Regions from separate parts of the Streptomyces sp. NPDC048211 genome, predicted to be linked through region 3. Evidence: riboswitches for the same ligand, from Rfam matches in the RefSeq annotation. Region 3 holds a riboswitch; each other region holds the start of a gene.

Region 1 (10,024 bases), on a different contig from region 3:
ACTACCTGTGGAGCGGATACACGGGGAACGACAAAACCGGCGGCGGCCCCGTGCTCGGTAACGACGAGGCGGGGTACGGATGGACCACCTATCCCGAGCGGCTGGAGCAGGCCGGGGTGTCGTGGAAGGTCTATCAGGACATCGGTGACGGGCTCGACGCCGCCGGGTCCTGGGGATGGATCGATGATGCCTATCGGGGGACGTACGGCGACAACTCGCTCCTGTACTTCAACAGTTACCGCGGTGCAGCGCCCGGTGACCCGCTCCACGACAAGGCCCGCACCGGTACCGACATCAAGAACGGCGGCGGGCTCCTCGACGACCTGAAGGCCGATGTCCGGGCCGGTACGCTGCCCAAGGTCTCCTGGATCGTCGCCCCGGAGGCGTACAGCGAGCATCCCAACTGGCCTGCCAACTACGGCGCCTGGTACATCTCGCAGGTGCTGGACGCCCTGACTGCCGACCCCGAGGTCTGGGGCCGGACCGCCCTCTTCATCACGTACGACGAGAACGACGGCTTCTTCGATCACATCGTGCCGCCCTTCGTACCGTCGGGGGCCGCGCAGGGACTGTCCACCGTGGACACCTCCGCCGACTACTTCCCCGGTGACATCCGGTACGCCGCCGGGCCGTACGGGCTCGGTCAGCGAGTGCCCATGCTCGTGGTCTCCCCGTGGAGCACGGGAGGGTTCGCCTGTTCCGAGGTCTTCGACCACACCTCCGTGATCCGCTTCATGGAGCAGCGCTTCGGTGTGCACGAGCCCAACATCTCGCCCTGGCGGCGCGCCATCTGCGGTGATCTCACCTCGGCCTTCGACTTCGGCCGTACGGACACCTCGGACGTCTCGTTGCCCTCGACCGACGCCTACGAGCCTCCGGACCGCCTCCGGCACCCGGACTACGTTCCCGCGCCGCCCGCCACCGGCACCGTGCCCAAGCAGGAAAAGGGGGCCCGGCCCACCCGGCCGCTGCGCTACGCGCCCTTCGTCGACGGCGCCGCCGATACGGCCACCGGCAAGTACCGCCTCACCTTCAGCGCCGGCGCCGCCGCCGGGGCACAGTTCCTGGTGACCTCCGCCAACCGCACCGACGGACCCTGGACCTACACGACCGAGGCGGGCAAGTCGCTCTCGGACAGCTGGAACACCGCCTATTCCAAGGGCGTGACCGACCTCACCGTCCATGGCCCCAACGGCTTCCTGCGCACCTTCCGGGCCGGCGGGAAGGTGGCCGGTCCGGAGGTGACGGCCCGTCATGATGCCGTTTCCGGCGGGCTGGAACTGACCTTCGTCAATGGGGGCGCCGCGACCGTGCGGCTGACCGTACGCAGCGCCGCCGCGTACGGGGGAGGGGTGCAGACCTTCGCGGTCGGCGCCGGCGCGACCGTGACACACGCGCTTGACCTGCGGGGGAGCAAGAGCTGGTACGACGTCACCGTCATCTCCGACGTGGACGCCACCTTCCTGCGGCGCTTCGCCGGGCACGTCGAGACCGGCCGGGCCGGTTCCAGCGACCCCGGTCTCGTCACCGGGTGAGTGCCCCGGGGCCTCTCCCCGGCACGATCGGGAGGGGAGGGCCCCGGGGGTCGGGGGAGGGCCGGCGGGAGGTCCGGCGGCGTGTGGTGTCCGGTACGGGGTGCCGCGTGCCCCTGACCACTCGTCGGGTCGTGCCGTTTGCGTGGGTTAGAGTCGTGGGTGGGTCATGAGTTCCAGCGCACAGCCCCGGCTTGCTGGACGGCACCCCGCTCCGCTGCGGGTGCTCCGGGTGACGACCTGCCCCGTGCGCAGGGTGCGGGGAACAGCGGACCGCGGTGCAGGGCACTCGGGGTCCTCACCCCGGAAGGCGAACCTCACCGTGCTGCGTCATCTCGCTCAGAACGACTCCGTGCGGAGCGACGCCTGCTCCCGCTACGCCGCGGGCCACCGCGTGCACTGGATCCACGCCAAGAAGTGCCGCCAGGAGCCGGGGCAGGCCGTCGAGGTCCTGCTCACCTCCGGTGACGTCGGCGACGACGGATGGGTCGGGCTGCGGCCCGCCTTCGACTACGCGGGTGACCTTCCCTCGGTGTGGACGCACGCCCCTCGCGCGCTGCGGGAGTCCCTCGCCGCTCACCGCGGGCGGGTGTACTGGCTGGCGCGCTGGCATGCCCTGACGCTCGTGGAGGGCGAACGCGGAGGTGGCGTCGGTGGCGGACTCGCCGGCGGCAAGGGTGCCGGACTGGTCAACGTCGCCCTCCAGGGCGGGGATCTGTGCGAGGAGGGTCAGTAAGAGGGCGAGGATCTGCGCGAGGCGAGGCGAGCCGGGCACGGGGCGAGGGCCTGCGCCAAGGCGGCACCGTACAGGGGCAGTAGATCGCGATGGTCGGCAATTGCGGTGAGATGTCGACCTGTTGTTACGCTCAGGGTGTGGGATTGACCGCTGTTGACAGTTCCGGCGTCACATAAAATCCTTATAGTGGCCATGCGTTGATCGCATGATCGTGACGCTTGCAGCTGTCGCCACAGGAGTCAGGACTCATGACGCGCCCATCTTCCGCCGAGCCCGCGCCGACGTCTCCTCCTCCGCCTCCCGGCTGTCCGGCTCACGCCGGGGCCGTGCCGCTCGACGGGCCCGAATTCCAGGCCGACCCCCAGGCCGTCTACCGGGCCATGCGCAGCGATCACGGGCCCGTCGTCCCGGTGGAACTCCCGGGCGGGTTCCCCGCCTGGCTGGTCATCGGCTACCGCGAGCTCCATCAGGTCACCAGCGACGGGCAGTTGTTCCCGCGCGATGTCGGCCTGTGGAACCAGTGGCCGCACATACCCGAGGACTGGCCGCTGCTGCCCATGGTGGGGCGCCCCCTGCCGTCGATCTACTTCAGCGCGGGCGAGGAGCACCGGCGGCACGTCCGCATGGTCGGACCGGCCCTCGAAGGCGCCGATCCGCATGCGATCCGCAGGCACTGCGAGCAACTGGCGGACCGGCTCGTCGACGAGGTGTGCAGCCGCGGCACGGCCGACCTCGTCGCCGACTTCTGCGAGCCACTCCCCGTCCTCGTCCTCGCCCGGCTGGTCGGCTTCCCCGACGACGAAGGGGCCGACATCGCGCGGGTGCTGAAGGACCTCGCCGACGGCGGACCGGACGCGCAGAGCGCCCATCTGCGGTTCGGGGAACACATGGCCCGGCTGGTGGCCGCGAAGCGGGCCGCACCCGGGGACGACGTGACCTCCCGCATGCTCGCCTTCCCCGAGGCGTTCACCGACGAGGAGTACATGCTGGATCTGATGGCCGTCACGGCCGCCGGGCACCTCACCACCGCCGACTGGATCAGCAACTCCGTGCGGCTGATGCTCACGGAGGACGAGTTCGCCGACTCCATGGCCCGTGGCCGGCGCAGCATCGGCGATGCCATGAACGAGGTCCTCTGGGAGGACACGCCCACCCAGATCCTCGCCGGACGCTGGGCCGTCCGGGACACTCGGCTCGGCGGTCAGAACATCAAGGCCGGGGACATGCTGCTGCTCGGGCTCGGCGCCGCCAACACCGATCCGCTGGTCCGCCAGACCCTGTCCGGCACCGCCGCATCCGGACAGGGCGGCAACGGCGCCCATCTCGCCTTCAGCCACGGCGAGTACCGGTGCCCCTTCCCCGCCCAGGAGATCGCCGAAGTCATCGCCCGTACCGGCATCGAGGTCCTGCTCGACCGGCTGCCCGACCTCCGGCTCGGCGTGCCCGCCGCCGACCTCGTACGACGGCCCTCTGCGTTCCTGCGAGGCTCCACCTCGCTCCCCGTTCGGTTCACCCCCGTTCGTACGACAGGAGACTTCTCGTGAACTGCCCCCATGCCGCCGCCCGGACGGCGGCCCAGGACGGCGGGACCGTCGTCATCGACCCGATGGTCCAGGACCTGGACGGCGAGACGGCGCGGCTGCGCGACGCCGGACGGCTGGCCAGGATCGAGCTCCTCGGTGTGCCGGCCCTGGCCGTCACCCGGCACGCGGACGCCCGGCAGCTGCTGCTCGATCCGCGTCTGGTGAAGGACCTCGATGCCTGGGGCCTGTGGCGGAGCGGTGAGGTGACGCACGCCTGGCCGCTCATCGGGATGATCGATGCCGGCCGGTCCATGTTCACCGTCGACGGCGACGAGCACCGCCGGCTGCGGACCAAGACCTCCCAGGCGCTCACGCCCCGCCGGCTGGAGGCGATACGGCCCGACATCGAGAAGTTCACGGAGGAGCTGCTGGACGCGCTCGCCGAGGGCGGCAGGGACGGGGCCGTCGTCGACCTCAAGTCCGTGTTCGCGCAGCCGCTGCCCATGCGGGTGGTCGGCATGCTGATGGGGGTCGACCCCGCCGCGAACGCCATGCTGACCCGCCAGTACAAGGCCTTCTTCTCGATGCTCACCCCGCAGGACGAGCGCCTGGCCCTCCTCGCGGACCTCGACGTCTTCTACGCCGGGCTCGTACGCGAGAAGACCGCGCAGCCCACCGACGACCTGACCTCCGCCCTCATCCTGGCCGACGAGGGCGGCGAGCCGCTGACCGAGGAAGAGGTGGTCGGCAACCTCAAGGCCATGGTCGCGGCCGGGCACGAGACCACGATCGGGCTCATTCTCAATGCCGTACGCGCCCTGCTGGCCCACCCCGAGCAGTTGCGGATGGTCCTCGACGGAGAGGTCTCCTGGGAGACCGTGATCGAGGAGACCCTGCGGTGGGACACCCCGACCACCCATCTGCTGATGCGGTTCGCCACCGAGGACATCCAGGTCGGTGACGATGTCATCGCCAAGGGCGAGGGCGTCGTCATCTCCTACCGGGCGATCGGCCGCGACCTCGAGCAGCACGGCGCCGACGCCGACGCCTTCGACATCACCCGCCCCACCCCCATCCGGCACATGACCTTCGGGCACGGTGCCCACATCTGCCCGGGCGCGGCGCTCTCCCGCGTCGAGGCGGGGATCGCTCTGCCGGCGCTCTTCGGGCGCTTCCCCGAGCTGCGGCTCGCGGTGCCGGATGCGGACATCCGCAAGCTTCCCGTGATGACGCAGAACGACATGGAGGCGTTCCCCGTTCTGCTCAACGCCTGAGCCCGCCCGGGAGGGCGCGCGTAGGGTGGCCGACATGAAGATCCGCTTCGGAGTCGGGCTCGGCGCAGGTGCGTCCCTGTCGGGTTTCAGCCGCATCGTCGACCGTCTCGAAATGGACGGTGTGGATTCGCTCTGGCTGTCCGAGCACATCTACTCCGACGCCGTGGACCCCTTCGTCGGCATGGCCCACGCCCTGTCGAGGACGAGCAGGCTCAAGGTCGGTACGTCGGTCGCGGTCCTCCCGGGGCGGCACCCGGTCCTGGTCGCCAAACAGCTGGCGTCCCTGGCCGGGCTCTCGCCCCGGCGGGTGCTGCCGGTCTTCGGGCTGCAGCCCGCCCGGGCCGGCGAACGGGAGCTGTTCCCCGCACCGGAGGGACGGCGCGGGGAACTGTTCGACGAGTCCCTGCAGCTGCTGCGGGCCTCCCTCGGCGGGGAAGTCGCACGCTTCGACGGGGAGTTCCTGAAGGCCGAGGGCGTGCGGGTCGCGCCGCTGCCCCCGAAGCCCCTGGACATCTGGCTCGGCGGCAGCGCCCCCGCCGGACTCCGCAGGGTCGGGCGGTACGGGGACGGCTGGCTGGGGTCCTTCCTGACGCCCGAAGCGGCGGGACAGGCCCGCGAGGCGATTCTGGCCGCGGCCGAGGAAGCCGGACGCGAGATCGAGCCCGATCACTTCGGGATCAGCCTCACCGTGGCGGAGAACGGGATCCCGCGGGAGCTGGCCGAGACGATTCACCGGCGCGCTCCGCGGAGCGACCCACGGGATCTCGTGGCCGATGGATGGCCCGAACTCCACCGCCTGCTGGACGGATACATCGAGGCAGGCCTCAGCAAGTTCGTGGTCTACTCCGCCGGGGACCGGCCCTTCGATGCGTTCGTGGACCGGTTCGAGGCGGAACTGCTGCCCCGTCAGAACTGAGCGGCCCCTCATGTGACCGTTCGGCAGGGTGCGCTTTCGTCACCGCCCTGACCGTGTGTATTTCGTGCGTGCGTGCGCGAGCCGTTGACGCACGATCCGTTCGACTCTACGGTCCGTTCGAAGTTACGTGCGCCATTCGGTATATCGAACGCGCATCTTCGATACGGCGAAGTCATTGGATTTCCCGAAATAGTGGCGCCTTCGTGGCAACCGGAAAGCCTTCGGCGGCGACTGCTGTACGAGCCCACGCTCCTCCCGTACCGAAAACAGGAGGTCCCCTCATGAGCCGCACCACCCTCCGAAGGACCCTCGCGGTCCTTCCCGCAGCCCTTCTCATGGCCCTCGTGCCGGGCAGCGCGTCTGCCTACCCCAACCCCGGCAAGGTCACCGGGGACGTCGTCGTCCACGACCCCTCGATGGTCCGGACGTCCTCGGGGCAGTACCTGCTCTACTCGACCGGCGACAACCTCCAGCTGCGCACCTCCACGGACCGCACCGCCTTCGGCCGCTCCGGATCCGCGTTCGGCGCACCGCCGAGCTGGTGGAAGAACTACTCCTCGGCCTCCGACCCATGGGCGCCGGACATCTCGTTCCACGGCGGCAAGTACCTGATGTACTACGCGGTCTCGTCCTTCGGATCGAACACCTCGGCCATCGGGCTGGCCGGTTCCACCACCGGGCAGCCGGGCAGCTGGACCGACTACGGCACGGTGTACACCTCGAACTCGTCCAGCGACTACAACGCCATCGACCCCAACCTCTTCGTGGACGACGACGGCAAGTGGTGGCTGTCCTTCGGCTCCTGGTGGACCGGGATCAAGATGATCCGCATCGATCCCTCGACCGGGAAGCAGTACGCCGGTGACACCGCGCGCCGCTCGCTGGCCTCCCGCCCCACCGGGACCAAAGCGGTGGAGGCGCCGACCGTGGTGAAGCGCAACGGCTACTACTACCTGTTCGCCTCGTACGACACCTGCTGCGCGGGCACGAGCTCCACGTACAAGGTCAAGGTGGGCCGCGCCACGAGCGTCACGGGGCCGTACTACGACCGCAACGGCGTGAACATGCTGAGCAACGGCGGGACGGCGGTGCTGGAGTCGCACGGCCGCTACATCGGGCCCGGCGGGCAGTCGGTACTCGCCGACTCCGACGGCGACCTGCTCGTCTACCACTACTACGACGGCCAGGACAACGGGACCCCGAAGCTCGGCGTCAACCTCCTGAACTGGAGCAGCGGATGGCCCGTCGCCTACTGACCCTGCTGAGCGCCCTCCTCCTCGCGCTGGTCCTGGCGCAGCCGGCGCCCGCGTCGGCGGCGGAGGGGCGTCCGTACACCAACCCGGTCAAGGCGCAGAAGGGCGCCGACCCCTGGATCTCGTACCACGACGGCAACTACTACCTGGTGACGACCAGTTGGACCGATGTCATCACCATGCGCAGGTCGCCCACACTGGCCGGACTCGCGACCGCCCCCAGCGTGCAGGTCTGGCAGGGCGACGCGGCCTCCCGCTGCTGCAACATCTGGGCGCCCGAACTGCACTACTCCGGCGGGCGCTGGTACCTGTACTACGTGGCGGGGCAGAACATCGCGGACTACAACCCGACCCAGCGGGTCCATGTCCTGGAGAGCGCCGGTGCGGACCCGATGGGGCCGTACACGTACAGGAGCGGGCTGGGCAGCGCCTGGATGCTCGATCCCAGCGTGCTGACCGTCAACGGCAAGCTGTACCTCCTCGGCAGTGCGAGCGGCGGCGGCACCCAGAACCTGGTGATCGCGCCGATGTCGAACCCGTACACGCTCAGCGGGTCGTTCTCGACGATCTCCACACCCGTGTACGACTGGGAGAAGTCCGGGGCGGCCGTCAACGAGGGGCCGGAGGTGCTGCAGCGGGGCGGGAGAACGTACCTCGTCTACTCCGCCAGCGGTTGCTGGACCCCCGACTACAAGCTCGGGCTGCTCACGCTGTCCGGTTCCGATCCGCTGTCCGCGTCCTCGTGGACGAAGAAGGCGAATCCGGTGTTTCAGCGCAAGGACTCGGCGGGGGTGTACGGGCCGGGTCACAACGGATTCTTCACCTCACCGGACGGAACGGAGAGCTGGATCGTCTACCACGCCAACGACTCCGCCTCGGACGGCTGCGACAACGGGCGTACGGCGAGGGCGCAGAAGTTCACCTGGAACGCCGACGGCACACCGGACCTCGGTACGCCCGTCGCGCCCGGCACCACCGCGGCGGGGCCGGCCGGGGAGACGGCGGCCACCCCCACCGCCTACACCGTCGTCAACCGGGCCAGCGGCAAGTGCATGGATCTGGACGCCGGTTCGGACGCCGACGGGACCGACGTCCTCCAGCGCACGTGCGACGGCGGCACCCGGCAGCGATGGCGCGTCGAGGACCGGGGCGACGACACCAGCCGACTCGTCAACGTGGCCACCGGGAAGGTCCTGGACACCGCGGACTGCTCGTCGGCCGACGGAGCGGATCTGCGGCTGTGGTCCTGGCTGGACAACACCTGCCAGCGCTTCAGATTCCTCACCACGGATGCGGGCGGCTGGGTGCGCATCGTCGGCCAGGCGTCGGGGAAGGTCGCCGACGTGGCCGACTGCTCGGCGGCGGACGGAGCCGACGTACGACAGTGGTCCTGGCTGGACAACTACTGCCAGCAGTGGCAGTTGAAGCCGGTCTGAGCGGTCGCGGACGCGGGCAGCAACCATTCGGCCGACCGGTGGCAACCAGTACCTGAACGTCATCCTTCCTCGACGGAATGGTTCAGGTCATGACAGCGGAACGCCGGACGGCGCAGCACACCCCCCACATGCCCGCAGGCTGGAACCACCGCAGCCGCAGAACACGACTGGTCCTGGCGGCCGCGGTCGCCACCGTCCTCGCGACCGGGTTCGCCGCCACCACGGCGAACGGTGCGACGGACATCCGTAGTACCCCCTACCCCGCCTCGTCGGCAGCCTCCCCGGTCCGGGCCGACGAGGCGGCCGACGGCTACGCCTCGGTCGACGCCCTGGGGCAGGACGGGACGTACGGCGGGCGCGGCGGTGAGACCGTGACCGTGCGCACCCTCGCCGACCTGGAGAAGTACGCGACGGCCACGCAGCCGTACGTCATCGTCGTCGCGGCGGCCATCACCATGGATCCCAAGGGCAAGGAGATCAAGGTCGCCTCCGACAAGACGATCATCGGCTCCGGCACCTCCGGCCACATCGTCGGCGGCGGCTTCTTCCTCGGCCAGGGAGTGCACAACGTCATCATCCGCAACCTGACGATCCGGGACTCCTACGCGGGGATCTGGAACGACAAGGACCACGACTGGGACGCGATCCAGATGGACGGCGCCCACCACGTGTGGATCGACCACAACGACCTGCGGAACATGGCCGACGGGCTGATCGACAGCCGCAAGGACACCACCTACCTCACCGTGTCCTGGAACCGGCTCCAGCACGACAACAAGGCCTTCGGGATCGGCTGGACCGAGAACACCACCGCCGACATCACCATCCACCACAACTGGTTCCACGAGACCGAGCAGCGCAACCCCTCGACCGACAACGTCGCCCACGCCCACCTGTACAACAACTACCTCCAGGACGATCCGGGCACGGACATCACCTCCAGCTACGGCAACTACGCCCGCGGGAACACGAACATGGTCCTGGAGAACAGCTACTTCGACGGACTGAACAACCCCGTCACCCGGGACGCCAACGCCACCCTGGTCCAGCGCGGCAGCATCTTCCGCGGCACGAGCGGCCGCAACGAGAGCGGCGGCGGTACGTCCTTCGACCCGCATGCCTCCTACCCCTACACGCTCGACAGCGCCGCCGATGTGCCCGCGCTGGTGAAGGCGGGGGCCGGTCCGCGTTCCACGATCGGTGCGGCGGTCACCACCGCGGCGGCCGCGACCACCCTCACCGTGGCCAAGGACGGCAGCGGTCAGTACCGCACCGTGCAAGCCGCCGTGGACGCCGTGCCCGCGGGCAACACGGCCCGGACCGTCATCGCGATCGCGCCCGGCACCTACCGCGA
Region 2 (10,024 bases), on a different contig from region 3:
TACCCGAGCCGCACATCGGCGGTGGCCCGGTCGGTCCCGTGCGCGGCGAGGTCCGTCACCCGGTAGGTCCAGGAGGCGAGCGGTACGTCCGCGAGGTGGCCGAACTCCTTGCGCTGAGAGCTCCTCAGCGCGGTGGCGTCCGGGTCCACGACGGCGACGTAGGCGTCCTCGTCGTGGTGCAGCACGGCGGCGGCACGGCGGTCCAGCGTGGCGCGGACGTCGCGGGCGGCGGTGTCGGGGGCCTTGTCGGCCGGGGCCGCGCAGCCGGCCGCGCACAGCAGCGCGGCGAGCACGGCACCCGCCGCGCGCCGTCCTGTGCCGCATGCCCGCCCTGCGGTACGCCCCTGATCAGCCACATGACCGAGGGTAAGGGCTGTCGGGGAGGTCAGACCCGGGTGACCGAGGAGACGGGCATCATGCCGACGGGGTCGTAGCGGACCGGGGCGCCGGGATACGGGGCGTGGATCACCTGGCCGTTGCCCACGTACATCCCGATGTGGCTGGCGTCCGCGCGGTAGGTGACGAGATCGCCGGGGCGGGCGTCCGCGAGCGGCACCATGCGCCCGGCGTACCGCTGGGCCTGCGAGGTCCGCGGCAGGCTCACCCCGGCCTGGGCGTACGCCCACTGCATCAGCCCCGAACAGTCGAACCCGGACGGTCCGTTCGCACCCCAGACGTACGGGAGGCCCAGCGCCCGCCGGACGGCCGTGACCGCGGCAGCCGCCCGGGCCGAACCCGCGGGCAGACCGGCCATGGGCCCGGCGGCCCCGTCGTCGCGGCCGGTGCGCGAGGCCCGGTCGAAGGCGGCCCGATCCGCTCCGGGCAACTCATCGAGCAGCGCCCTGGCCTGACGGAGCTTGCGCTCCACCGTGCGTTTGTGGCGGCTGACGGCCGCGCGGTTGCGCTCCAGGCCGGCGAGCGCGCGGGCGGCCTCCTTACGGGTCTGGGCGAGCGTCTGCTCGGCCTTGCGCAGACCGGCCAGGGTCGTGGCGCGCCGCTCGTCCGCCCGGTCCAGGGTGGCGGCCCGGTCGAGATAGCTGTCGGGGTCGGAGGAGAGCAGCAGCGCGAGCGAGGGGTCGATGCCGCCGGCCCGGTACTGCTCCCGGGCGGCCGAACCGATCTCCGTACGCATCCGGTTGATGCGCTCCTGGCCCCGGGCAGCGCGGTCCTGGGCCCGGCGCACCTCGCCGCGCAGCCGGCCGACGTTCTCGCCGGCCGCGTTGTAGTGCTCGGTCGCCTGTTCGGCCTCGGCGAAGAGGCGGTCGACCCGGGCGCCCGCGCTCCGCGGTGTGTCCTGCGGCTCGGCGTTCGCGGTGGCCGCGCCGAGCGTCGCCGCGGCGGTCGCCGCCGCGGCCGACATCACGGTCACCCGGACGCTCCGGCTCATGCCGGGCTGTGTGGAACGGCGATGGGACACCACAGGACGCCGCACTCCCTTCCGCTGTACGCAGACGTGTGCGGCCCCTGCCACCCGGGGCGGGCGGACCGACGCACGGGAGTCGCACAGCAGGCAGACAGTAGTCGCGTGATCACGGAGCGGCCAAAGGCCGCGCCGGTCGGAAGGGGGCACACACAGTGACGCCCCGCAGGTGACCTGTGGTCTCCGGCGGGGCGACTGTCAGTACGGGGCGCGGGAATTCGCCCGTTCGGGCGTGGTCAGATGCGCACCGCGCCGTAGAAGCTGCCGATGGTGCTCATCGACTCGTAACGGACGAACGTGCCCGAGCGCGGGGCGTGCAGCACGGTTCCGTTGCCCGCGTAGAGGCCCACGTGCTGGTTGCCGTTGAAGAAGACCAGGTCGCCCGGCTTCAGCTGGCTCATCCCGATCCGCGTGCCCTGGTTGATCTGGGTGTACGTGGTGCGGGTGATGTTGGCGCCGGCCTGGGCGTAGGCCCACATGGTCAGGCCCGAGCAGTCGTAGGAGCTGGGGCCGGCCTGGCCGGGCGAATACGGCTTGTTGAGCTGGGTGGCGGCCGCCTGGAGCGCGGCGGCACCCAGGCCCGACGCGGGGGCCTCGTTGCCGAGGTCGATCCGGTCGCTGGCGGCACGGCTGGCGCGCTGGTCGTCCGCACGCATCTTGTCGCGCTCGGCCTGGGTGAGGGTGTTGAGCAGCTGACGCGCCTCGGCGAGCTTGGCCTGCTGCTTCTTCTTCTTCTCACCGAGCGTCTTGCGGACGTCCGCGAGGTCGCTCAGCTTGTCCTGGGCCTCCTTGCGCTCCTGCGCGAGGGACCGCTGCTTCTCCTGGATCTTCGACAGCGACTCGGCCTGCTTGGCCGTCAACTGGTCGAGCGCGGAGGCCTGGTCCAGGAAGGTGTCCGGGTCCGAGGCGAGGAAGAGCTGGACGGAGGGGTCGATGCCGCCGGAGCGGTACTGCGCGGCGGCGAGGGAACCGAGCCCGGCGCGGAGGTTGTTGAGCTCCTGCTGACCGCGGGCCACCTTGTCCTGGATCGCGTCGATCTGCTTCTGGAGCTTGTCCTGCTTCTCCTTGGCCAGGCTGTGCTGCTCGGTGGCCTTCTCCGCCTCTTCGTAGAGCTTGTCGACCTTCTCCTTGACCTCGCTCTTGGTCGGCTTCGGGTCGGCGTGCGCCGCCTGGGAGGTCAGGGCCACGGCCGCGGCGGCAGTCACGCCGAGCACGGTCACGCGCGTGCGGCTCGGTTGCTTGGGACGACGGTGGGACCCCACGAAGGCGAGCTCCTTCTTCCTTGAGCCGCCTACCGGGCTACGGGGGAGATGCCCCCCCAGCTCCGTGCACGTCACGGCCTCGGCGGTTCCTTCACTGCCACCCCGGATGGGTGATCAACCGTGCGAAGGTTCGAGGCCCGACCTTAGTGACCATCTTGTGATCAGTTCAAATCCTCACAGAAAAAATCTCGTCACAGGAGGTACTTCTTTACTCACATCACACAGGGTGTAGCGGCGACTTGACGGTCCGTTCCGCGATTTCCGGCAAGTCACCGCAAGGCGCGCTAGACGCGCGAAAGCCGCTTCAGGAGCAAGAGGGACGCAACGGGCCTGGCCCCCGCCTTCGCCACCCCGTCGGCCACTTCGCGGTCGGTCGAGACCACCACGACGGGCCGCCCCGGCGGTTCGGCACGCGCCAGTTGACGGATGACCTCGTCCGCCGTGACACCCGGCTTGCTGAACAGCACCCGCACCCCGCGCGGCGGCGCGAGCAGCACCGGAGCGGCGAGTTCGGCCCCGTCGAAGACACAGGTCATCTCGGCGCCCGTCTGGGCCGCGAGCACCGAAAGGCCGCCCAGCAGCCGCAGCCGCTGCTTCTCCAGCGGCATCTGCGGATAGCCGGTCTTGGTGACGTTGTAGCCGTCCACGATCAGATGGGCCTGCGGCAGCGCGAGCAGTTGGTCGAGCAGCGCCGGATCGGTCTCCGAAAGGGCCCTGGCGGCAATGTCCTTGGGTGACATCCGTCCCGGCTCCACCGCGTCCACGCTGTCGGCGGGACGCATGGAGGAGGGCGGCAGCGCCAGCTCCCGCCGCAGCCCGCCGGCCGCTTCGAGCACCGTGTCGAGCAGCAGCCGCAGCCGCATGTCCTCGACCGAGCGCCCTTCCCTGGCGGCCCTGCGGCCCGCCTCGACGGACGCCTCCGCCTCGCCGAGCCGCGTCCGCAGCCGACGGGTCTCGCTCTCGGCCGCGGACACCTGGGCGGCCGTCTCGGCCCGCAGCGCGTCGCTCTCGGCCTTTCCCCGGCGCAGCGCCGCCTCGCCGCGCTTCACCTCGTTGACCGCGCTGCGGAGCTTGCGCTGGAGCGCGTCGGCCTCCTTGCGGGCGGCGTCCAGCTCGACGCGGAGCCGTTCGGTCTCGCTCTTCGTCTGGGCACGGGCCCGGGCGAGTTCCTCGCGCAGCCGGTCCAGTTCGAGCCGGACCTCCTCGTCGGCGCGCTCGGCGTCGGCCCGTTCGGCCTCCTCGCCGGCGGCGGCGACCAGCTTGACCCAGCCGGCCGGCCGCAGCACATAGGCCGCGGCGGCCACGTCGACGGGATCCGCGGCGGCGGGCGGCGAGCCGGCCACCAGCGCGGCGGCCAGTTCCGGCTGGGTCTCCTTCAGCCGTTCACCGATGCGCCGGCGGAAGGCCGGGTCGCCCTCCAGCGCGGCCGCCATCGCGTTCCCCGCGAACTTGGCACGCCGGGTCGGCGTGAAGCGGGCGTACTGTCGGAGCTGGGGCGGGAGTTCGGTGACCGTGAGACCGCCGAACGCGTCCGCGACCAGCGCGACGACCCGCCGCCGCACACCTTCGGGCAGCGGGCGGTCGAGCGCCTCCACGGCGTCGTCGGCCGCGTCGGCCGACGTGGCGCCGCCAGCGGGCTGCTCCACCATCCGTCACCTCATTTTTTGTGTCCGCGCGGCCCCGTCAGGAGTCGGCACCCGGCCTGTCGACTAGTTCGATCTGGTCCACCGCGTTGCACCAACGACAGCGCACCGACTCGATGGTCTCACTGACGACCTCGCGTTCTTCGACGCTGGACTCACCGGCCAGGTCGAGGTGCACGTATTCGACGACCTTGGACGAACGTGTCACGTCGAACCTCGTCAGGTTTCCGCAGAGCGTGCAGCGCCAGCGGGTCCCGTCGGTCGGCTGGGGAACCGTCGTCATCGTTGCGTCCTCTTTCGTCGAGCCGTGAGCTGCCGGACAAGGATCTCGCGGTGCGCCGTCGAACTGCGGATGTCCTCTTGCAACCCTACGGCCTCGGCGCTTCCCCGCGGCACGGCGAGGCGCTCTGTCCCGTTCCCTCCGCTTGCGTCATGCTCTGTTCATGATCGATCGGCGGGCTGCGGCCGGCAGACTCCTGCGGGCGGCCACCTCGGGCGGGCCGCCGGTGACGTACGCCCTCATCGCCCTGTGCTGCGTGGTCTTCGTGATCAGCCCGCTCTCGGGGTTCAACCCGGTCTACGGCACCGCGGACGCCCTGCTCGCCGCCCAGGCCGGGTACTTCGAGCGCTGGGGCGTGATCCCGAGCGAACTGTGGGACGGCTCGGCGCACGCCGCCCTCACTCCGCTCACCGCACTGTTCGTCCACGGCAGCTGGCTGCACCTGCTCGGCAACATGCTGTTCCTGTACGTGTTCGGAGCGATGGCCGAGGAGCGCATGGGCCACACCGAATTCGCACTCTTCTACCTCGGCTCCGGCTACCTCGCCCTGCTCGCCTACGCGGCCGCCCACTCCACGTCCGACCAGACGCTCGTCGGCGCGTCGGGGGCGATCTCCGCGGTCCTGGGCGCCTTCCTCTACCTCTTCCCCAGGGCCCGGGTCACCAGTCTCTTCCCCTTCCTGCTGTTCCTGCCGCTGCGCTTCCCCGCGTGGATCGTGCTGGTCTTCTGGTTCGTCCTGCAGTGGCTGGCCGCCGAGGGCGCGGGCAGCGGGCCCGGGGTGGCCTACCTCGCCCATGTGGTCGGCTTCGCCACCGGGTTCCTCTATGCCTGGGGGCGGTACCGGCGTGGCGCCGGAGCCGCGCCCCGGGCCCGGGCCCGGCAGGATCCCGACGCGAGGCTCTAGAGTGAAGTCTCCAGCCACGGCCACCGAGGGAGAAAGCCAGCCGTGATCACCGCGATCGTGCTCATCAAAACCAGCGTGGACCGGATTCCCGAGATCGCCGAGGCCATCGCCGCGCTGGACAGCGTCAGCGAGGTCTTCTCGGTCACCGGTACCTACGACCTGATCGCCATGGTCCGGGTGTCCAGGCACGACGACCTCGCCGATGTCATCCCCGGCCGGATCAGCAAGATCCCCGGCGTCGAGGGAACCGACACCCACGTGGCGTTCCGTACGTACTCGCAGCACGACCTGGAGGCGGCCTTCGCGATCGGCCTGGACGCGTAGCCACGTCAGCGGATGAGGCCGGGTACGGACAGCTGTCCGTACCCGGCCTCATCCGCTGAGGGACCTCAGACCTGGGTGGCGGTACCCCGGTCCGGGACGCAACGGCCGTCCTCGGTGCGGTACTTCCACTGGGCGCCCTCGCTCACGAGTTCCCTGACCGCCCGCAGGAAGCGCTCGATGTGCTCGTCCGGCGTACCGGCGCCGAAGCTGACCCGGATCGCGTTGAGGGACTTCTGGCCCGGCTCCGCCTCCGGCGCGCCGCACTCCCCGACGTCCTGCGGGTCGCTGCCGAGCAGGGTGCGCACGAGGGGGTGGGCGCAGAAGAGTCCGTCGCGCACGCCGATGCCGTACTCGGCGGAGAGCGCCGCGGCGAAGTGCGAGCTGTTCCAGCCCTCCACCACGAAGGAGATCACGCCGACGCGCGGGGCGTCGTCGCCGAACAGCGAGAGCACCTTGACCTGGGGGACCTCGGCGAGTCCCGCGCGGACCGCGGTGACGAGCTGCTGCTCCCGGGCCACCAGGCTGTCGAATCCGGCCTCGGTGAGCGCCTTGCAGGCGGAGGCGATGGAGTATACGCCGATGACGTTGGGGGAACCGGCCTCGTGGCGGGCCGCGGTGGTGTGCCACGCGACATCCACTCCGCCGTCGGCGCGCCGGGCGACTGTACGGGAGGCACCGCCCCCGGCCAGGTAGGGCTCGGCGTCGCGCAGCCAGTCGGAGCGGCCGGCGAGGACGCCCGAGCCGAACGGCGCGTACAGCTTGTGGCCGGAGAAGGCGACCCAGTCGACGTCCAGCTCGGCGATGTCGACGGGGTGGTGCGGGGCGAGCTGGGCGGCGTCCAGCACGATCCGGGCGCCGTGGGCGTGCGCGGCGGCGGCGAGCTCCTTGACCGGCCACAGTTCGCCGGTGACGTTGGAGGCGCCGGTGACGCAGACCAGCGCGGGGCCGTAGGGGTCGCGGCCGGCGAGGGCCCGCTCCAGCGTCGCCACGGCCTCGTCCGGGGTGCGGGGGGCGTTCAGGTAGGTCACGCGGGCGTCGCGCCAGGGCAGCAGCGAGGCGTGGTGCTCGGTCTCGAAGACGAACACCTGGCAGTCGGCGGGCAGCGCGGCGGCGAGCAGGTTGAGCGAGTCGGTGGTGGACCGGGTGAAGATCACCTGGTCCTCGGCGCGGCAGCCGAGGAACTCCGCGACGGTCACGCGGCTGGCCTCGAAGAGGTCCGTGGAGAGCTGCGAGAGGTAGCCGGCGCCGCGGTGGACGCTGCCGTAGTACGGCGCGTACGCGGCCACGTCGTCCCACACCCGCTGCAGGGCCGGAGCGCTGGCGGCGTAGTCCAGCGCGGCGTAGGTGACCTCACCGCCGGTGACCAGCGGAACCGTCACATCCTTGCCCAGAACGGGCAGAGGGGCACAAAGGGACTGGTCGGCGGCAGCGGTGAAGACAGACATGACGAACTCCCGTAACAGGCAGGCGAATTCCGCGTGCCTGCGGGTACGCGGCAGCACGGAGGGAAGAAAGAGGGTGTGCGGAGTAGGGCCGAAAAGCCCTATCGCATTCGCGTGCTCACAAGAGGCTCCCTGAGGACCAGGACCCCACGGGTGGACATCTCACGATGTCGAGGGGTCCGCGCTTGCCGCAGACCTCGCTGCCTGCGGCCTGGTCTTCACCCGGGGCACCCCGCCACGGACGGAGGGTTGCCGGACAGCGGGCCGGGGCCGTAGTCGCTGTCACTCATGACCTGCGCAGCATCTTGCCATACGGAGCGGAACGCGCAAGGCGCAGTCCATGATCTGGACTGCGCCCTGCCTCACATTCCGTACGCCGGCCCCTCAGGCGTTGCTGGCCACGACCCATCTCTCCAGCGCCCGGCCTGCCGCGCCCGAGTCGATGGACTCGGCGGCCTTGGCCATCCCCGCGGTGAGCTGCTCGACGAGCGTGCCCTCCCCCGGGTCCAGGGCGACGAGCGCCGCCGCCGAGTTGAGCAGCACCGCGTCCCGTACGGGGCCCGTCTCGCCGGCGAGCAGCCGGCGGGCCACATCGGCGTTGTACGAGGCGTCGGCGCCCCGCAGCGCCTCGACCGGCACCAGGTCGATGCCGACGTCGCGCGGGTCGAAGGCCTCCTCGCGCACCACGCCGTCCCTGGCGACCCAGACGCGGGAGGTCGCGGTGGTGGTCAGCTCGTCCAGGCCGTCGTCGCCCCGGAAGACCAGGGAGGAGTTGCCGCGCTCGGCGAGGACGCCCGCGACGATGGGCGCCATCCGCAGGTCGGCGACGCCGATCGCCTGCGAGCGCACCTTGGCCGGGTTGGTGAGCGGCCCGAGGATGTTGAACGTGGTCGGCGCGCCGAGCTCGGACCGGGCCTTCGCCGCGTACCGCAGGGCGGGGTGGAACTTCACGGCGAAGCAGAAGGTGATGCCCGCTTCCTCGGCCACCTCCACCACCCGCTGCGGGGGCAGTTCCAGGTTGACGCCGAGCTTGCCCAGGACGTCGGAGGAACCGCTGGCCGACGACGAGGCGCGGTTGCCGTGCTTGACGACCTTGGCGCCGGTCCCGGCGACGACGATCGCCGACATGGTGGAGATGTTGACCGTCTTGGCCATGTCCCCGCCGGTGCCCACGATGTCGACCGTACGGCCGGGCACGTGGATGGTCGTGGCGTGCTCGTACATCGCACGGACCAGTCCGGAGACCTCCGTGACGGTCTCGCCCTTGGCGCGCAGCGCCACCGCGAAGCCGGCGATCTGCACATCGGTCGCCTCGCCGCTCATGATGCGGTCCATCGCCCAGGCGGTGTCGTCGGCGGTCAGGTCCTGGCCGCGCAGCAGGGGGGTCAGCACGCCGGGCCAGGAACGGGCCGCCACGCTGTCGCCGCCGACCGGGGTCACAACGTTCATGGTCCACTCCTGGGTCCACAGCCGATAAAACGAACGTGACCACCCTATCGAGCCCCGGGGACAGCGAAGAGCCCCGTCCATGCGATGGACGGGGCTCCTGCTGTGGCGATCAGTTCAGGTGATCAGTGGTGGCCGTGGCCGCTGGTGATCTCCTTGTACTCCTCGGCGGTGGGCTTCTCGATCTGGCTGTTCTCGCCGTAGAAGCCCTTGCTGAGCTTGGCCCGCAGCTTCGTCACCGGGGACACCTTGCGCTCGACACCGTTCTCGTCGACCGTCGGGCCGATCTCGACCGGCTTGTACTGCTCGTGCGCGGTGAGCGTGTGCAGCTGCGCGGGTGCCAGCGGCTCGTGCACCTCGACGAACTCACCGTGCGGCAGGCGCTTGATGAGACCGGACTCGCGCCCGTGCAGCACCTTCTCCTTGTCCCGGCGCTGAAGGCCGAGGCAGATCCGCTTCGTCGCGATGAACGCGAGGACCGGAGCGACGAAGAACGCGATCCGCACGAACCAGGTGATGGAGTTGATCGACAGGTGGAAGTGCGTGGCCCACAGGTCGTTGCCACCACCCACGAGCAGCACCATGTACCAGGTGATCCAGGCGACACCGAAGGCGGTACGGGTCGGAACGTTGCGCGGGCGGTCCAGGATGTGGTGCTCGCGCTTGTCCCCGGTGACCCAGGACTCGATGAACGGGTAGACCGCGATCGCGGCCAGGACCAGCGGGAAGATCACCAGCGGAATGAACACACCCAGGACCAGGGTGTGGCCCCACAGGTTGATCTCCCAGCCCGGCATGACGCGGATCAGGCCCTCGGAGAAGCCCATGTACCAGTCGGGCTGGGCACCGGTGGACACCTGGTCCGGCCGGTACGGGCCGATGGCCCAGATCGGGTTGATCGTGGCGATGCCCGCGATGGCGGCGATGACACCGAAGACCAGGAAGAAGAAGCCTCCGGCCTTCGCCATGTAGATGGGCAGCAGCGGCATGCCGACGACGTTCTTGTTGGTCCGTCCGGGACCCGCGAACTGCGTGTGCTTGTGGTAGAAGACCAGGATCAGGTGGGCCACCAGCAGGCCCATCATGATGCCCGGCAGCAGCAGGATGTGCACCGAGTAGAACCTGGCGACGAAGTCGCCGCCCGGGAACTCTCCGCCGAAGAGGAACATCGACAGGTACGTACCGACGATCGGTACGGACAGGATCGCGCCCTCCATGAAGCGGACACCGGTGCCGGAGAGCAGGTCGTCCGGGAGCGAGTAACCGGTGAAACCGGTGAACATGCCCAGGACGAACAGCAGGA
Region 3 (10,024 bases):
GGCCGGACAGCCGGTCACCCCCGACGCCACGTTCACCCGCTTCCTGAACCGTTTGGTGGACGGCCTCGACGCGGGCTGACCGGACGGCCGGACTCATACCCGGGTAGCAGGCACCGGCCGGCCGACTCGGCACTCCGGTATCACGCGCCGGAGGGGCCGGGACGGGCATCGTGGGGCGTCCGCCGCCCAGCGCACACCGTGCCACCCGAACGGGGAGTTCCAGTGACCGCAGTCCCGCGTGCCCGCCATCGCCACCGCAACCGCAACCGCCGCCAGGTGCTCGCCACCGGGCTGGCCGCCTCCGCCGCGCTTGCCGCGTCCGCCGTGCCGTCCGCCGCAGCCGGAAGACCCGGGACGCCGACCGGAACCGGAAGCGCCCGCACGGGCGGCACGCGGACCGCGACCGCCCGCTCGGGCGTGCTGCCGACCGCCCGACTGCCGCGCCCCACCGGCCCGTTCGACGTCGGCTCCACCACCTTCCACCTCGTCGACCGCACCCGGACCGACCCGTGGGCGCCGGACACCGCCCCGTACCGCGAGCTCATGATCAGCGTCCGCTACCCGGCCGCGCCCGGCGGATCCGCGCCCCGCGTACCGCAGATGTCCGCCGCCGCGGCCGCCCACTTCGGAGGGCCCGAGGGCGCCGCCGCCCTGAACCTGGGGATGGCGCCGGGGACCGTCGACTGGGGCGCCACGCTCAGCCACGCCCGGCAGGACGCGCCCGTGCACCCCCGGGCCGGGCGGCTGCCCGTCGTCCTCTACTCCCCCGGGCTCGGCGACCCGCGCACCTGGAACACCGCGCTGGTGGACGACCTGGCGAGCCACGGCTACGCCGTCGTCACGGTCGACCACACCTACGAGGCGACGGAGGTGGAGTTCCCCGGCGGCCGGCTCGCCACCATGAGGATCTTCGACGGCGCCCCGCCCACCGACCCGGACGCGGTCAGCGCCCTGCTGCGCAAGGTCGTGGCGGTACGGGTCGCCGACACCCGGTTCGTCCTCGACCGGCTGCCGGCACTGAACCGGACGCGCTTCGGGGACGTACTCGATCTGCGTCGGGTCGGGATGTCCGGCCACTCCGCGGGCGGCTTCACCGCGGCCCAGGCGATGCACGACGACCGGCGGATCCGGGCGGGCGTCAACCTGGACGGGCAGATGGACTACGTCGGCGGAGAGCTGCCGGACGGGAGCCGGCTGAGCACGGTGGCACTGGAGGGGCTCGACCGGCCGCTGCTGCTGATGGGGACGCGGAGCGAGGGATCGGGCGACTACCGGCAGCAGCCTTCCTGGGCGGCGTTCTGGCGGAACACCCGCGGCTGGAAGGCGGACGTCACCCTGACCGGCTCGCGCCACGCCTCGTACACGGACGCGCAGTCGCTGCTGCCGCAACTGGCCCGGCAGGGCGCGGAGCCCGGCGGCGGACTGACGGAGGCGGTGGGCACGGTACGGCCGGACCGGGCGGCGGCCTCGACCCGGGCGTATGTGACGTCGTTCTTCGGACGGTGGCTGCGCGGCCACGACGACCATCTGCTGGACGGCCCCTCGGCCCGCTTCCCGGAGATGGTGTTCACCCCGTAGCGCGGGGGCGCACCCGCACGACACCCGCCCCGGAGACGACTCCGCGCGGGCGCACACACACGGCACCGGCCCCCGGGGACGAATCCCCGGGGGCCGGTGTCATGTACTGCTGTGCAGGAACTACCGATCCGTCAGGATCAGAAGTCCATGTCACCGCCCGGCATGCCGCCCGGGGCGCCGCCGGCAGCGGCCTTCTCCGGCTTGTCGGCGATGACGGCCTCGGTGGTGAGGAAGAGCGCGGCGATGGACGCGGCGTTCTGCAGGGCGGAGCGCGTGACCTTCGCCGGGTCGAGAATGCCCTCGGCGATCATGTCGACGTACTCGCCGGTCGCGGCGTTGAGGCCGTGACCGATCGGCAGGTTGCGCACCTTCTCGACGACGACTCCGCCTTCGAGACCACCGTTGACGGCGATCTGCTTGAGCGGGGCCTCCAGCGCCAGCTTGACGGCGTTGGCGCCGGTCGCCTCGTCACCCGAGAGCTCGAGCTTCTCGAAGACGGCCGAGGCCTGGAGCAGAGCCACGCCACCACCGGCGACGATGCCCTCCTCGACGGCGGCCTTGGCGTTGCGCACCGCGTCCTCGATGCGGTGCTTGCGCTCCTTGAGCTCGACCTCGGTCGCGGCACCGGCCTTGATGACGGCCACGCCGCCGGCCAGCTTCGCGAGGCGCTCCTGGAGCTTCTCGCGGTCGTAGTCCGAGTCGGAGTTCTCGATCTCGGCACGGATCTGGTTGACGCGGCCCTGGACCTGGTCGCTGTCACCGGCGCCGTCGACGATCGTCGTCTCGTCCTTGGTGATGACGACCTTGCGGGCGCGGCCGAGCAGGTCGAGACCGGCGTTCTCCAGCTTGAGGCCGACCTCCTCGGAGATGACGGTGCCACCGGTGAGGATGGCGATGTCGCCGAGCATGGCCTTGCGGCGGTCACCGAAGCCCGGGGCCTTGACGGCGACGGACTTGAAGGTGCCACGGATCTTGTTGACGACCAGGGTCGACAGGGCCTCGCCCTCGACGTCCTCGGCGATGATCAGCAGCGGCTTGCCGGACTGCATGACCTTCTCCAGCAGCGGAAGGAGGTCCTTCACGTTGCTGATCTTCGAGTTCACGATCAGGATGTACGGGTCGTCCAGGGACGACTCCATGCGCTCCATGTCCGTGGCGAAGTACGCCGAGATGTAGCCCTTGTCGAAGCGCATACCCTCGGTGAGCTCGAGCTCCAGACCGAAGGTCTGGGACTCCTCGACGGTGATGACGCCTTCCTTGCCGACCTTGTCCATGGCCTCGGCGATGAGCTCGCCGATCTGGGTGTCGGCGGCGGAGATGGAGGCGGTCGAAGCGATCTGCTCCTTGGTCTCCACGTCCTTGGCCTGCTCCAGGAGGGCGGCGGAGACGGCCTCGACGGCCTTCTCGATGCCCCGCTTGAGAGCCATCGGGTTCGCACCCGCGGCCACGTTGCGAAGGCCCTCGCGGACGAGCGCCTGAGCGAGAACGGTGGCGGTGGTCGTACCGTCGCCGGCGACGTCGTCCGTCTTCTTGGCGACCTCCTTGACCAGCTCCGCACCGATCTTCTCGTACGGGTCCTCCAGCTCGATCTCCTTGGCGATGGAAACACCATCGTTGGTGATCGTGGGGGCGCCCCACTTCTTCTCAAGGACGACGTTGCGGCCCTTGGGGCCGAGGGTGACCTTGACGGCGTCGGCGAGCTGGTTCATGCCGCGCTCAAGACCGCGCCGGGCCTCCTCGTCGAAGGCGATGATCTTGGCCATATGAAGTGGTCCTCCCGGACAGGGGTGGATTTCTCCGGACCGAGTGGCGCCCGCGACGGACGGCCTGCCTGTCTGCCGGTTCCTTGCCCCGGAGACCTGCGGGCCTCACCGGCCCGGTCCAAGTTTCTGTCACTCTCACCCAGAGAGTGCTAAGCCAATAATTAGCACTCGACCCCATCGAGTGCAAGCGCCTCCGGCCCCCTGAGGGGTGACGGCCGGACGACGGGAGGGCGCGAGCCGCCGCCTCGGAGCCCCGACAGCCGCGGGGGCCGCCCCGCCGAAACGGGCCGGGACGCGGCAGACCACCGCCATCGCAACGGGCCGGGACGCGCGGAGCACCGCCATCGAAACGGGCCGGGACGCGCGGAGGGCCCGTACCTGTGGGGTACGGGCCCTCCGTGCGTGAGTAGTGTCGTCGACCGACTGCGTCGAACCCGGCCGGGCTCAGCCGACGGCGAGCTTGACCATGTCCGCCTGCGGCCCCTTCTGGCCCTGCGAGATCTCGAATTCAACTCGCTGACCCTCTTCGAGGGTGCGGTACCCGTCCATCTGGATCGCGCTGTAGTGGACGAAAACATCCGCACCACCGTCGACCGCGATGAAGCCGTACCCCTTCTCCGCGTTGAACCACTTGACGGTGCCCTGAGCCATGCCTAACTCCCCTATTACTGGCCCTTGCACGGGACCACACTTCGCGGACCCGGGTCAGAACTCACCCTCCGAAAGGAGAGGGTGTGTGCGCCGGAACGCGTCGACCGCGGCCGAATGTATCTGCCCAACTGCCCTCTGCAACAGGTCAATCGGACGAGAATTCTGAGCCGCGCCGATCGCCCCAATATGGGGATTTCGTGAGAATCCAGGGCAAGTCAGGCCAGGCAAAGGCGACTTAAGGCGCAAGGGGCTCACGTACTTTGGCTGCATCTTGTCGTGGCCAGGCGCATTCTCATATGCGGGCGGCACGGGCAGCGGAGGGGGCTTCCCTCACCCTACCGCGCTCAACCATGCAGAATTGCCCCCTCCGCTTCTCTCGCAGAGGGGGCAATTCCGGTGACTCGGTGAAGTCGGGCCGGCCCGCGTGGCGGGCTCGGACCCGTGGGCTCAGCAGCCGCCGGCGACGGCCGGGATGATCGAGATGCCGGCGCCGTCCGGGGTGACCGCGTCCAGGCCGCCCTCGAAGCGCACGTCGTCGTCGTTGACGTACACGTTCACGAAGCGGCGCAGCTTGCCCTGGTCGTCCAGGACGCGGGCGGCGATGCCGGGGTGGTCCTTCTCCAGGGACTCGATGACCTGGGAGAGGGTCGCGCCCTCGGCCGGGACCTCGGCCTGGCCGCCCGTGTAGGTGCGGAGGATGGTGGGGATACGGACCTTGACGCTCATGGTGTGCCCTTCCTGAAGTCTCGGGTGGTCGAAAGCTTCTCAGCTGGTGGTGGCGAGTCCGGCGGCGCGGAAGGCTTCCAGGCTCGGGCGGATCGTGGCGCTCGCCTGCGAGGTGGCGGCCACGGCGTCCAGCGTCTTGAGGCCGTCTCCGGTGTTCAGGACGACGGTGGTGAGCGACGGGTCCAGCAGGCCGGCCTCGATCAGCTTCTTCGTCACGCCGACCGTCACCCCGCCCGCCGTCTCGGCGAAGATGCCCTCGGTGCGGGCCAGCAGCTTGATCGCGTCGACGACCTGCTCGTCGTTGACGTCCTCGACGGCGCCACCGGTGCGGCGGGCGATGTCCAGGACGTACGGGCCGTCGGCCGGGTTGCCGATCGCCAGGGACTTGGCGATCGTGTTCGGCTTCTGCGGCCGCACCACGTCGTGGCCGGCCTTGAAGGCGGCGGAGACCGGGGAGCAGCCCTCGGCCTGGGCGCCGAAGATCTTGTACGGCTTGTCCTCGACCAGACCGAGCTTGATCAGCTCCTGGAGCCCCTTGTCGATCTTCGTCAGCTGGGAGCCGGACGCGATCGGGATGACGATCTGGTCGGGCAGCTGCCAGCCGAGCTGCTCGCAGATCTCGTAGGCGAGGGTCTTGGAGCCTTCGCCGTAGTACGGGCGCAGGTTGACGTTGACGAAGCCCCAGCCCTCGCCGAGCGGGTCACCGATGAGCTCGGAGCAGAAGCGGTTGACGTCGTCGTAGTTGCCCTCGATGCCGACCAGCTCACCGCCGTACACCGCGGCCATGACGACCTTGCCCTGTTCCAGGTCGTGCGGGATGAACACGCACGAGCGCAGGCCGGCACGGGCGGCGGCGGCGCCCACGGCGCCGGCCAGGTTGCCGGTGGAGGAGCAGGACAGGGTGGTGAATCCGAAGGCGCGGGCGGCCTCGACGGCGATCGCAACGACGCGGTCCTTGAAGGAGTGCGTCGGGTTGCCGGAGTCGTCCTTGACGTACAGGCCGCCGGTGACGCCCAGCTCGCGGGCGAGGTTGTCGGCCTTGACCAGCTTGGTGAAGCCGGGGTTGATGTTGGGCTTGTCCGCGACATCGGAGGGAACCGGCAGCAGCGGCGCGTAGCGCCAGATGTTGTTGGGTCCGGCCTCGATGCGCTTCTTCAGCTCGTCCGGGGAGCCGCTCGGCAGGTCGTACGCCACTTCGAGCGGCCCGAAACAGGACGCGCAGGCGAAAAGGGGACCGAGTGCGAAGCGTTCTCCGCATTCGCGGCAGGAAAGCGCCGCGGCGGGACCGAGGTCCAGGGAAGATTCAGTGTTTGCTGCAACAGTCTCAACAGCCATGATGGCGAGGCCCTTTCTCCTCATCTTCCTCGCGACGCATTTCGTCACGAGACGGAATTGGCACCTTCCCCACCTGACCTCGCGGTCGGCGGGAGGGTTGCCGGGACTTCAACGGGCCGTTCCCTCTGTCCCTCTGGATGAGCGCTGTGGCACTGGACCATGGATCCAGGCGTTTATCGGCGGACGGACCCCGGCATGCGACGGCCATCTGCGTTGTTCAAGACTGTAACCGAAGCACCGGACTGTTGAGATAGTCGTCCGAACCGCGAGATGGATCACATACAGGGAGTATCGACCGTGCTGGAAGAGGTCGAACGCTGGCTGACCAGGCGTTCCTGGTCAGCCGCCGACCGTCCGCTGGACCGTCTGCTGCACGCCCGAAACGGTGCGAACGGGCCGAGCGTGAGCGTGGTGCTGCCCGCACTGAACGAGGCGGAGACGGTCGGTGACATCGTCGCGACGATCCGGCGCGAGCTCATGGAGAAGGTCCGGCTGGTCGACGAGCTCGTGGTGATCGACTCCGGTTCGACGGACGCCACCACCGAGGTCGCCCGCCGCGCCGGCGCCCGGGTCGTCCACCGCGACGCGATCCTTCCGCGCGTCCCCGCCGTCCCCGGCAAGGGCGAGGTGCTCTGGCGGTCGCTCCTGGTGACCGGCGGTGACATCGTCTGCTTCATCGACGCGGACCTGAAGGACTTCTCGGCGGACTTCGTCTCCGGCATCGTCGGGCCGCTGCTGACCGACCCGGACGTGCAGTTCGTCAAGGCGATGTACGACCGCCCCCTCGGCAAGAGCGCGGGGCAGGGCGGTCGCGTGACCGAGCTGGTGGCCCGGCCGCTGCTCAATCTGCACTGGCCGCAGCTGGCCGGCTTCGTCCAGCCGCTGGGCGGCGAGTACGCCGTGCGCCGCTCGCTCCTGGAGCGGCTGCCCTTCCCGGTCGGTTACGGAGTGGAGCTGGGCCTGCTCGTCGACGCCCTGCACACGGTCGGCCTGGACGCGCTCGCCCAGGTGGACGTCGGGGTCAGGATCCACCGCCACCAGGACGGCCAGGCCCTCGGACGGATGGCGGCCGCCATCTACCGCACGGCCCAGCTGCGGCTCTCCAGGGGGCATCTGGTCCGCCCGTCGCTGACGCAGTTCGAGCGCGGCGAGCACGGGTTCGTGCCGCGTACGTACGCGGTGGACACGGAGGAGCGGCCGCCGATGCGGGAGATCGAGGAGTACCTTTCACGCCGCGCGGCGTGACACCGGCCGACTTCGCACGTTTGGACGCTTCGCGATCGGGCTAGATTCCGCCCATGGTCTCCGAGCACGCCCCTCAGCCCGCTGCCCAGGTCCTCGTCGCGTCCAACCGCGGCCCGGTCTCGTACACGCTGCGGGAGGACGGCACCCTCGACTCGCGGCGCGGCGGGGGCGGACTCGTCTCCGGACTGAGCGCCGTGGACGACAAGATGTGGGTCTGCGCCGCCCTCGGGGACGGTGACCGCGAGGCGGTGCGGCGCGGTGTCGGCGAACCGGGTGTCCGGATGCTCGACATCGACGCGGAGGTGCACGCCGACGCGTACAACGGCATCGCCAACTCGGTGCTCTGGTTCGTCCACCACCTCCTCTACCAGACCCCCGTCGAGCCCGTCTTCGACGCGGAGTTCCGCCGCCAGTGGGCCTCCTTCGAGACGTACAACCGGGCCTTCGCCGCGGCGCTCGCCGAGGAGGCGGGCGAGGGTGCGGCGGTCCTCGTACAGGACTACCACCTGGCGCTGGTGCCCGGCATGCTCCGCGAGCTCCGCCCCGACCTGCGGATCGGCCACTTCTCGCACACCCCGTGGGCGCCCGTCGACTACTTCCGGCTGCTGCCCGACGACATCGCCGAACAGCTCCTCCACGGCATCCTCGGCGCCGACCGGGCGGCCTTCCTGACCCGCCGCTGGGCGGACGCGTTCATCGGCTGCTGTACGGAGATCCTCGGCGGCACCGGCCACACCCGGATCGGGGTGCACGGCCTCGGCGCCGACGCCGACTTCCTGCGCCGCCGCTCCCACGAGGCGGACGTGGACGAGCGGATGGCGGCGCTGCGGGAGCAGGTGGGCCCCGGACGGAAGACGATCGTGCGGGTGGACCGTACGGAACTCTCCAAGAACATCGTCCGCGGTCTGCACGCCTACCGCGCCCTGCTCGACGGGCGGCCCGAATGGCGCGGGCGCGTCGTCCACATCGCGTTCGCCTACCCCTCGCGCCAGGACCTGGCGGTCTACCGGGAGTACACCGCGGAGGTGCAGCGCGTCGCCGACGGGATCAACTCGGCGTACGGGACGGCGGACTGGACCCCGGTCGTCCTGCACGTCAAGGACGACTTCGCCCGCTCGCTCGCGGCGTACCGGCTGGCGGACGTCGCGCTCGTCAACCCGATCCGGGACGGGATGAACCTGGTCGCCAAGGAGGTCCCGGTCGTCTCCGACGACGGCTGTGCGCTGGTGCTGTCGCGCGAGGCGGGGGCGTACGAGGAGCTCGGTCCCGACGCGATCACGGTGAACCCGTACGACGTGTCCGCCACCGCCGACGCGCTGCACGAGGCGCTGACGATGGCGGACGACGAGCGGACGGCCCGCACGAAGCGGCTGGCCGCGACGGCCACCGCGCTGCCGCCGCAGCAGTGGTTCCTCGACCAGCTAGAGGCGCTCCGCCAGGGCTGACAGGAACGCCACGACGGCCCCCGGCCCGGGGAGCGCGAGATCGGCCCGTTCGGCCAGTTCGGGCACTTCCGTGCCGCTGCAGACCAGCAGGCCGGGTGTGCCGTCGGGGCCTTCGGTGCGGAGCTTCTCCACGGCGGCGTACGCGGCGAGGTCGCCCAGGTCGTCGCCCGCGTAGAGCACGGACTCGGCGCCGGTCTCGCGCACGTACTGGGTGAGCGCCACGCCCTTGTCCATGCCGGAGGGGCGCAGCTCCAGGACCAGCCGGCCCGGTTCGACGATCAGGCCGTGGCGGGCGGCGAGTGCGCCGAGGGGGCCGCGCAGTGCCTCGAAGGCGGCCTGCGGGTCGGCGGCGCGGCGGGTGTGGACGGCGAGCGCCTGACCCTTCTCCTCTATCCAGGTGCCGCGCCAGGAGTCGAACCTGTCGAGTACGCCGGGGAGTTCGGCCCGGACCGCGGCGACACCGGGGTGCGGGGCGGGGGCGCGGACGGTGCCGGAGACGGCGTCCCAGCGTTCGGCTCCGTAGTGGCCGAGGACGACGAGATGGTCGAGCCCCGCGACCCCGGCGAAGCCGCCGTAGCGGACCGCGACCCCGGCCGGGCGGCCGGTGATCACGGCGATGGACGCGACCTTGGGGGCGAGTGCGGCCAGTGCCTCGACGGCGCCGGGGTGGGCGCGGGCCTGTTCGGGGTCCGGGACGATGTCGGCGAGCGTTCCGTCGAAATCGAGTGCGATGACGGCACGGTCGGGCCGGGCGAGGAGCGCGGCGAGGCCCTCCTGTCCGGCGGAGGTGGCCGGGGCCGGCAGGGGTGGGGTGTGCGAATGGCTGCCCATGGGGCGAGCCTAACGACCCGGTGCGCGAGAGGGAGCGGATCGGCCACCGGCGTCCCGCGGCTTCGCGTCCGAGCCGGTGGAAGGCGGGCGGAGGACGGCAGGCGGAGGAAGCGACGCGGGGCCGGCTGTCATCGCCGCCCCCGCCGGGCCTCCCGTACGCGCCGCAGGCGGTTGACCGTCACCGGGTCCGCCTCCAGCGCCCGCCGGTCGTCCAGCAGGGCGTTCAGCAGCTGGTAGTAGCGGGTCGGGGAGATCCCGAGCTGTTCCCTGATCGCCCGCTCCTTCGCCCCGGGACCCGCCCACGACTGCCGCTCGACCGCCAGGACCGCGCGGTCCCGGTCGGACAGCGGGGCGGCGGCGTCGGGGCCTTCGGGACCCTGGGGGCCGTTCGGGGGGAGGGCGGTCATATCAGCCAATATATTGCGCCGCCGGCCCGGACACAGGCCCGGT

Evidence for each region. A riboswitch is a leader RNA that binds a small molecule or an ion and turns the genes downstream of it on or off. The one in region 3 is predicted to bind S-adenosylmethionine.
Region 1: another riboswitch for S-adenosylmethionine. It lies ahead of ACGFZA_RS11430 (hypothetical protein); the one in region 3 lies ahead of thrC (threonine synthase).
Region 2: another riboswitch for S-adenosylmethionine. It lies ahead of ACGFZA_RS19275 (aminotransferase class V-fold PLP-dependent enzyme); the one in region 3 lies ahead of thrC (threonine synthase).

Annotation. Positions count from the first base shown of each region.
Region 1 covers NZ_JBIDAD010000002.1:1,040,365-1,050,388, forward strand. The annotation lists gene ACGFZA_RS11425 (phosphocholine-specific phospholipase C) at 1-1,535, shown strand, start outside; SAM riboswitch class IV at 1,698-1,807, shown strand; gene ACGFZA_RS11430 (hypothetical protein) at 1,855-2,268, shown strand; gene ACGFZA_RS11435 (cytochrome P450) at 2,517-3,812, shown strand; gene ACGFZA_RS11440 (cytochrome P450) at 3,809-5,065, shown strand; gene ACGFZA_RS11445 (TIGR03854 family LLM class F420-dependent oxidoreductase) at 5,100-5,981, shown strand; gene ACGFZA_RS11450 (arabinan endo-1,5-alpha-L-arabinosidase) at 6,263-7,237, shown strand; gene ACGFZA_RS11455 (family 43 glycosylhydrolase) at 7,219-8,670, shown strand; gene ACGFZA_RS11460 (pectinesterase family protein) at 8,760-10,024, shown strand, end outside.
Region 2 covers NZ_JBIDAD010000004.1:674,427-684,450, reverse strand. The annotation lists gene ACGFZA_RS19310 (hypothetical protein) at 1-356, opposite strand, end outside; gene ACGFZA_RS19305 (NlpC/P60 family protein) at 386-1,420, opposite strand; gene ACGFZA_RS19300 (NlpC/P60 family protein) at 1,657-2,682, opposite strand; gene ACGFZA_RS19295 (NYN domain-containing protein) at 2,967-4,328, opposite strand; gene ACGFZA_RS19290 (hypothetical protein) at 4,366-4,608, opposite strand; partial or broken gene ACGFZA_RS19285 (rhomboid family intramembrane serine protease) at 4,832-5,555, shown strand; gene ACGFZA_RS19280 (Lrp/AsnC ligand binding domain-containing protein) at 5,552-5,833, shown strand; gene ACGFZA_RS19275 (aminotransferase class V-fold PLP-dependent enzyme) at 5,899-7,278, opposite strand; SAM riboswitch class IV at 7,452-7,569, opposite strand; gene trpD (anthranilate phosphoribosyltransferase) at 7,660-8,724, opposite strand; gene ACGFZA_RS19265 (cytochrome bc complex cytochrome b subunit) at 8,847-10,024, opposite strand, start outside.
Region 3 covers NZ_JBIDAD010000013.1:44,882-54,905, forward strand. The annotation lists gene ACGFZA_RS34925 (TetR/AcrR family transcriptional regulator) at 1-79, shown strand, start outside; gene ACGFZA_RS34930 (alpha/beta hydrolase family protein) at 223-1,578, shown strand; gene groL (chaperonin GroEL) at 1,716-3,341, opposite strand; gene ACGFZA_RS34940 (cold-shock protein) at 3,786-3,992, opposite strand; gene ACGFZA_RS34945 (MoaD/ThiS family protein) at 4,440-4,718, opposite strand; gene thrC (threonine synthase) at 4,758-6,053, opposite strand; SAM riboswitch class I at 6,071-6,197, opposite strand; gene ACGFZA_RS34955 (glucosyl-3-phosphoglycerate synthase) at 6,351-7,298, shown strand; gene ACGFZA_RS34960 (trehalose-6-phosphate synthase) at 7,352-8,743, shown strand; gene otsB (trehalose-phosphatase) at 8,720-9,574, opposite strand; gene ACGFZA_RS34970 (DUF3263 domain-containing protein) at 9,703-9,981, opposite strand.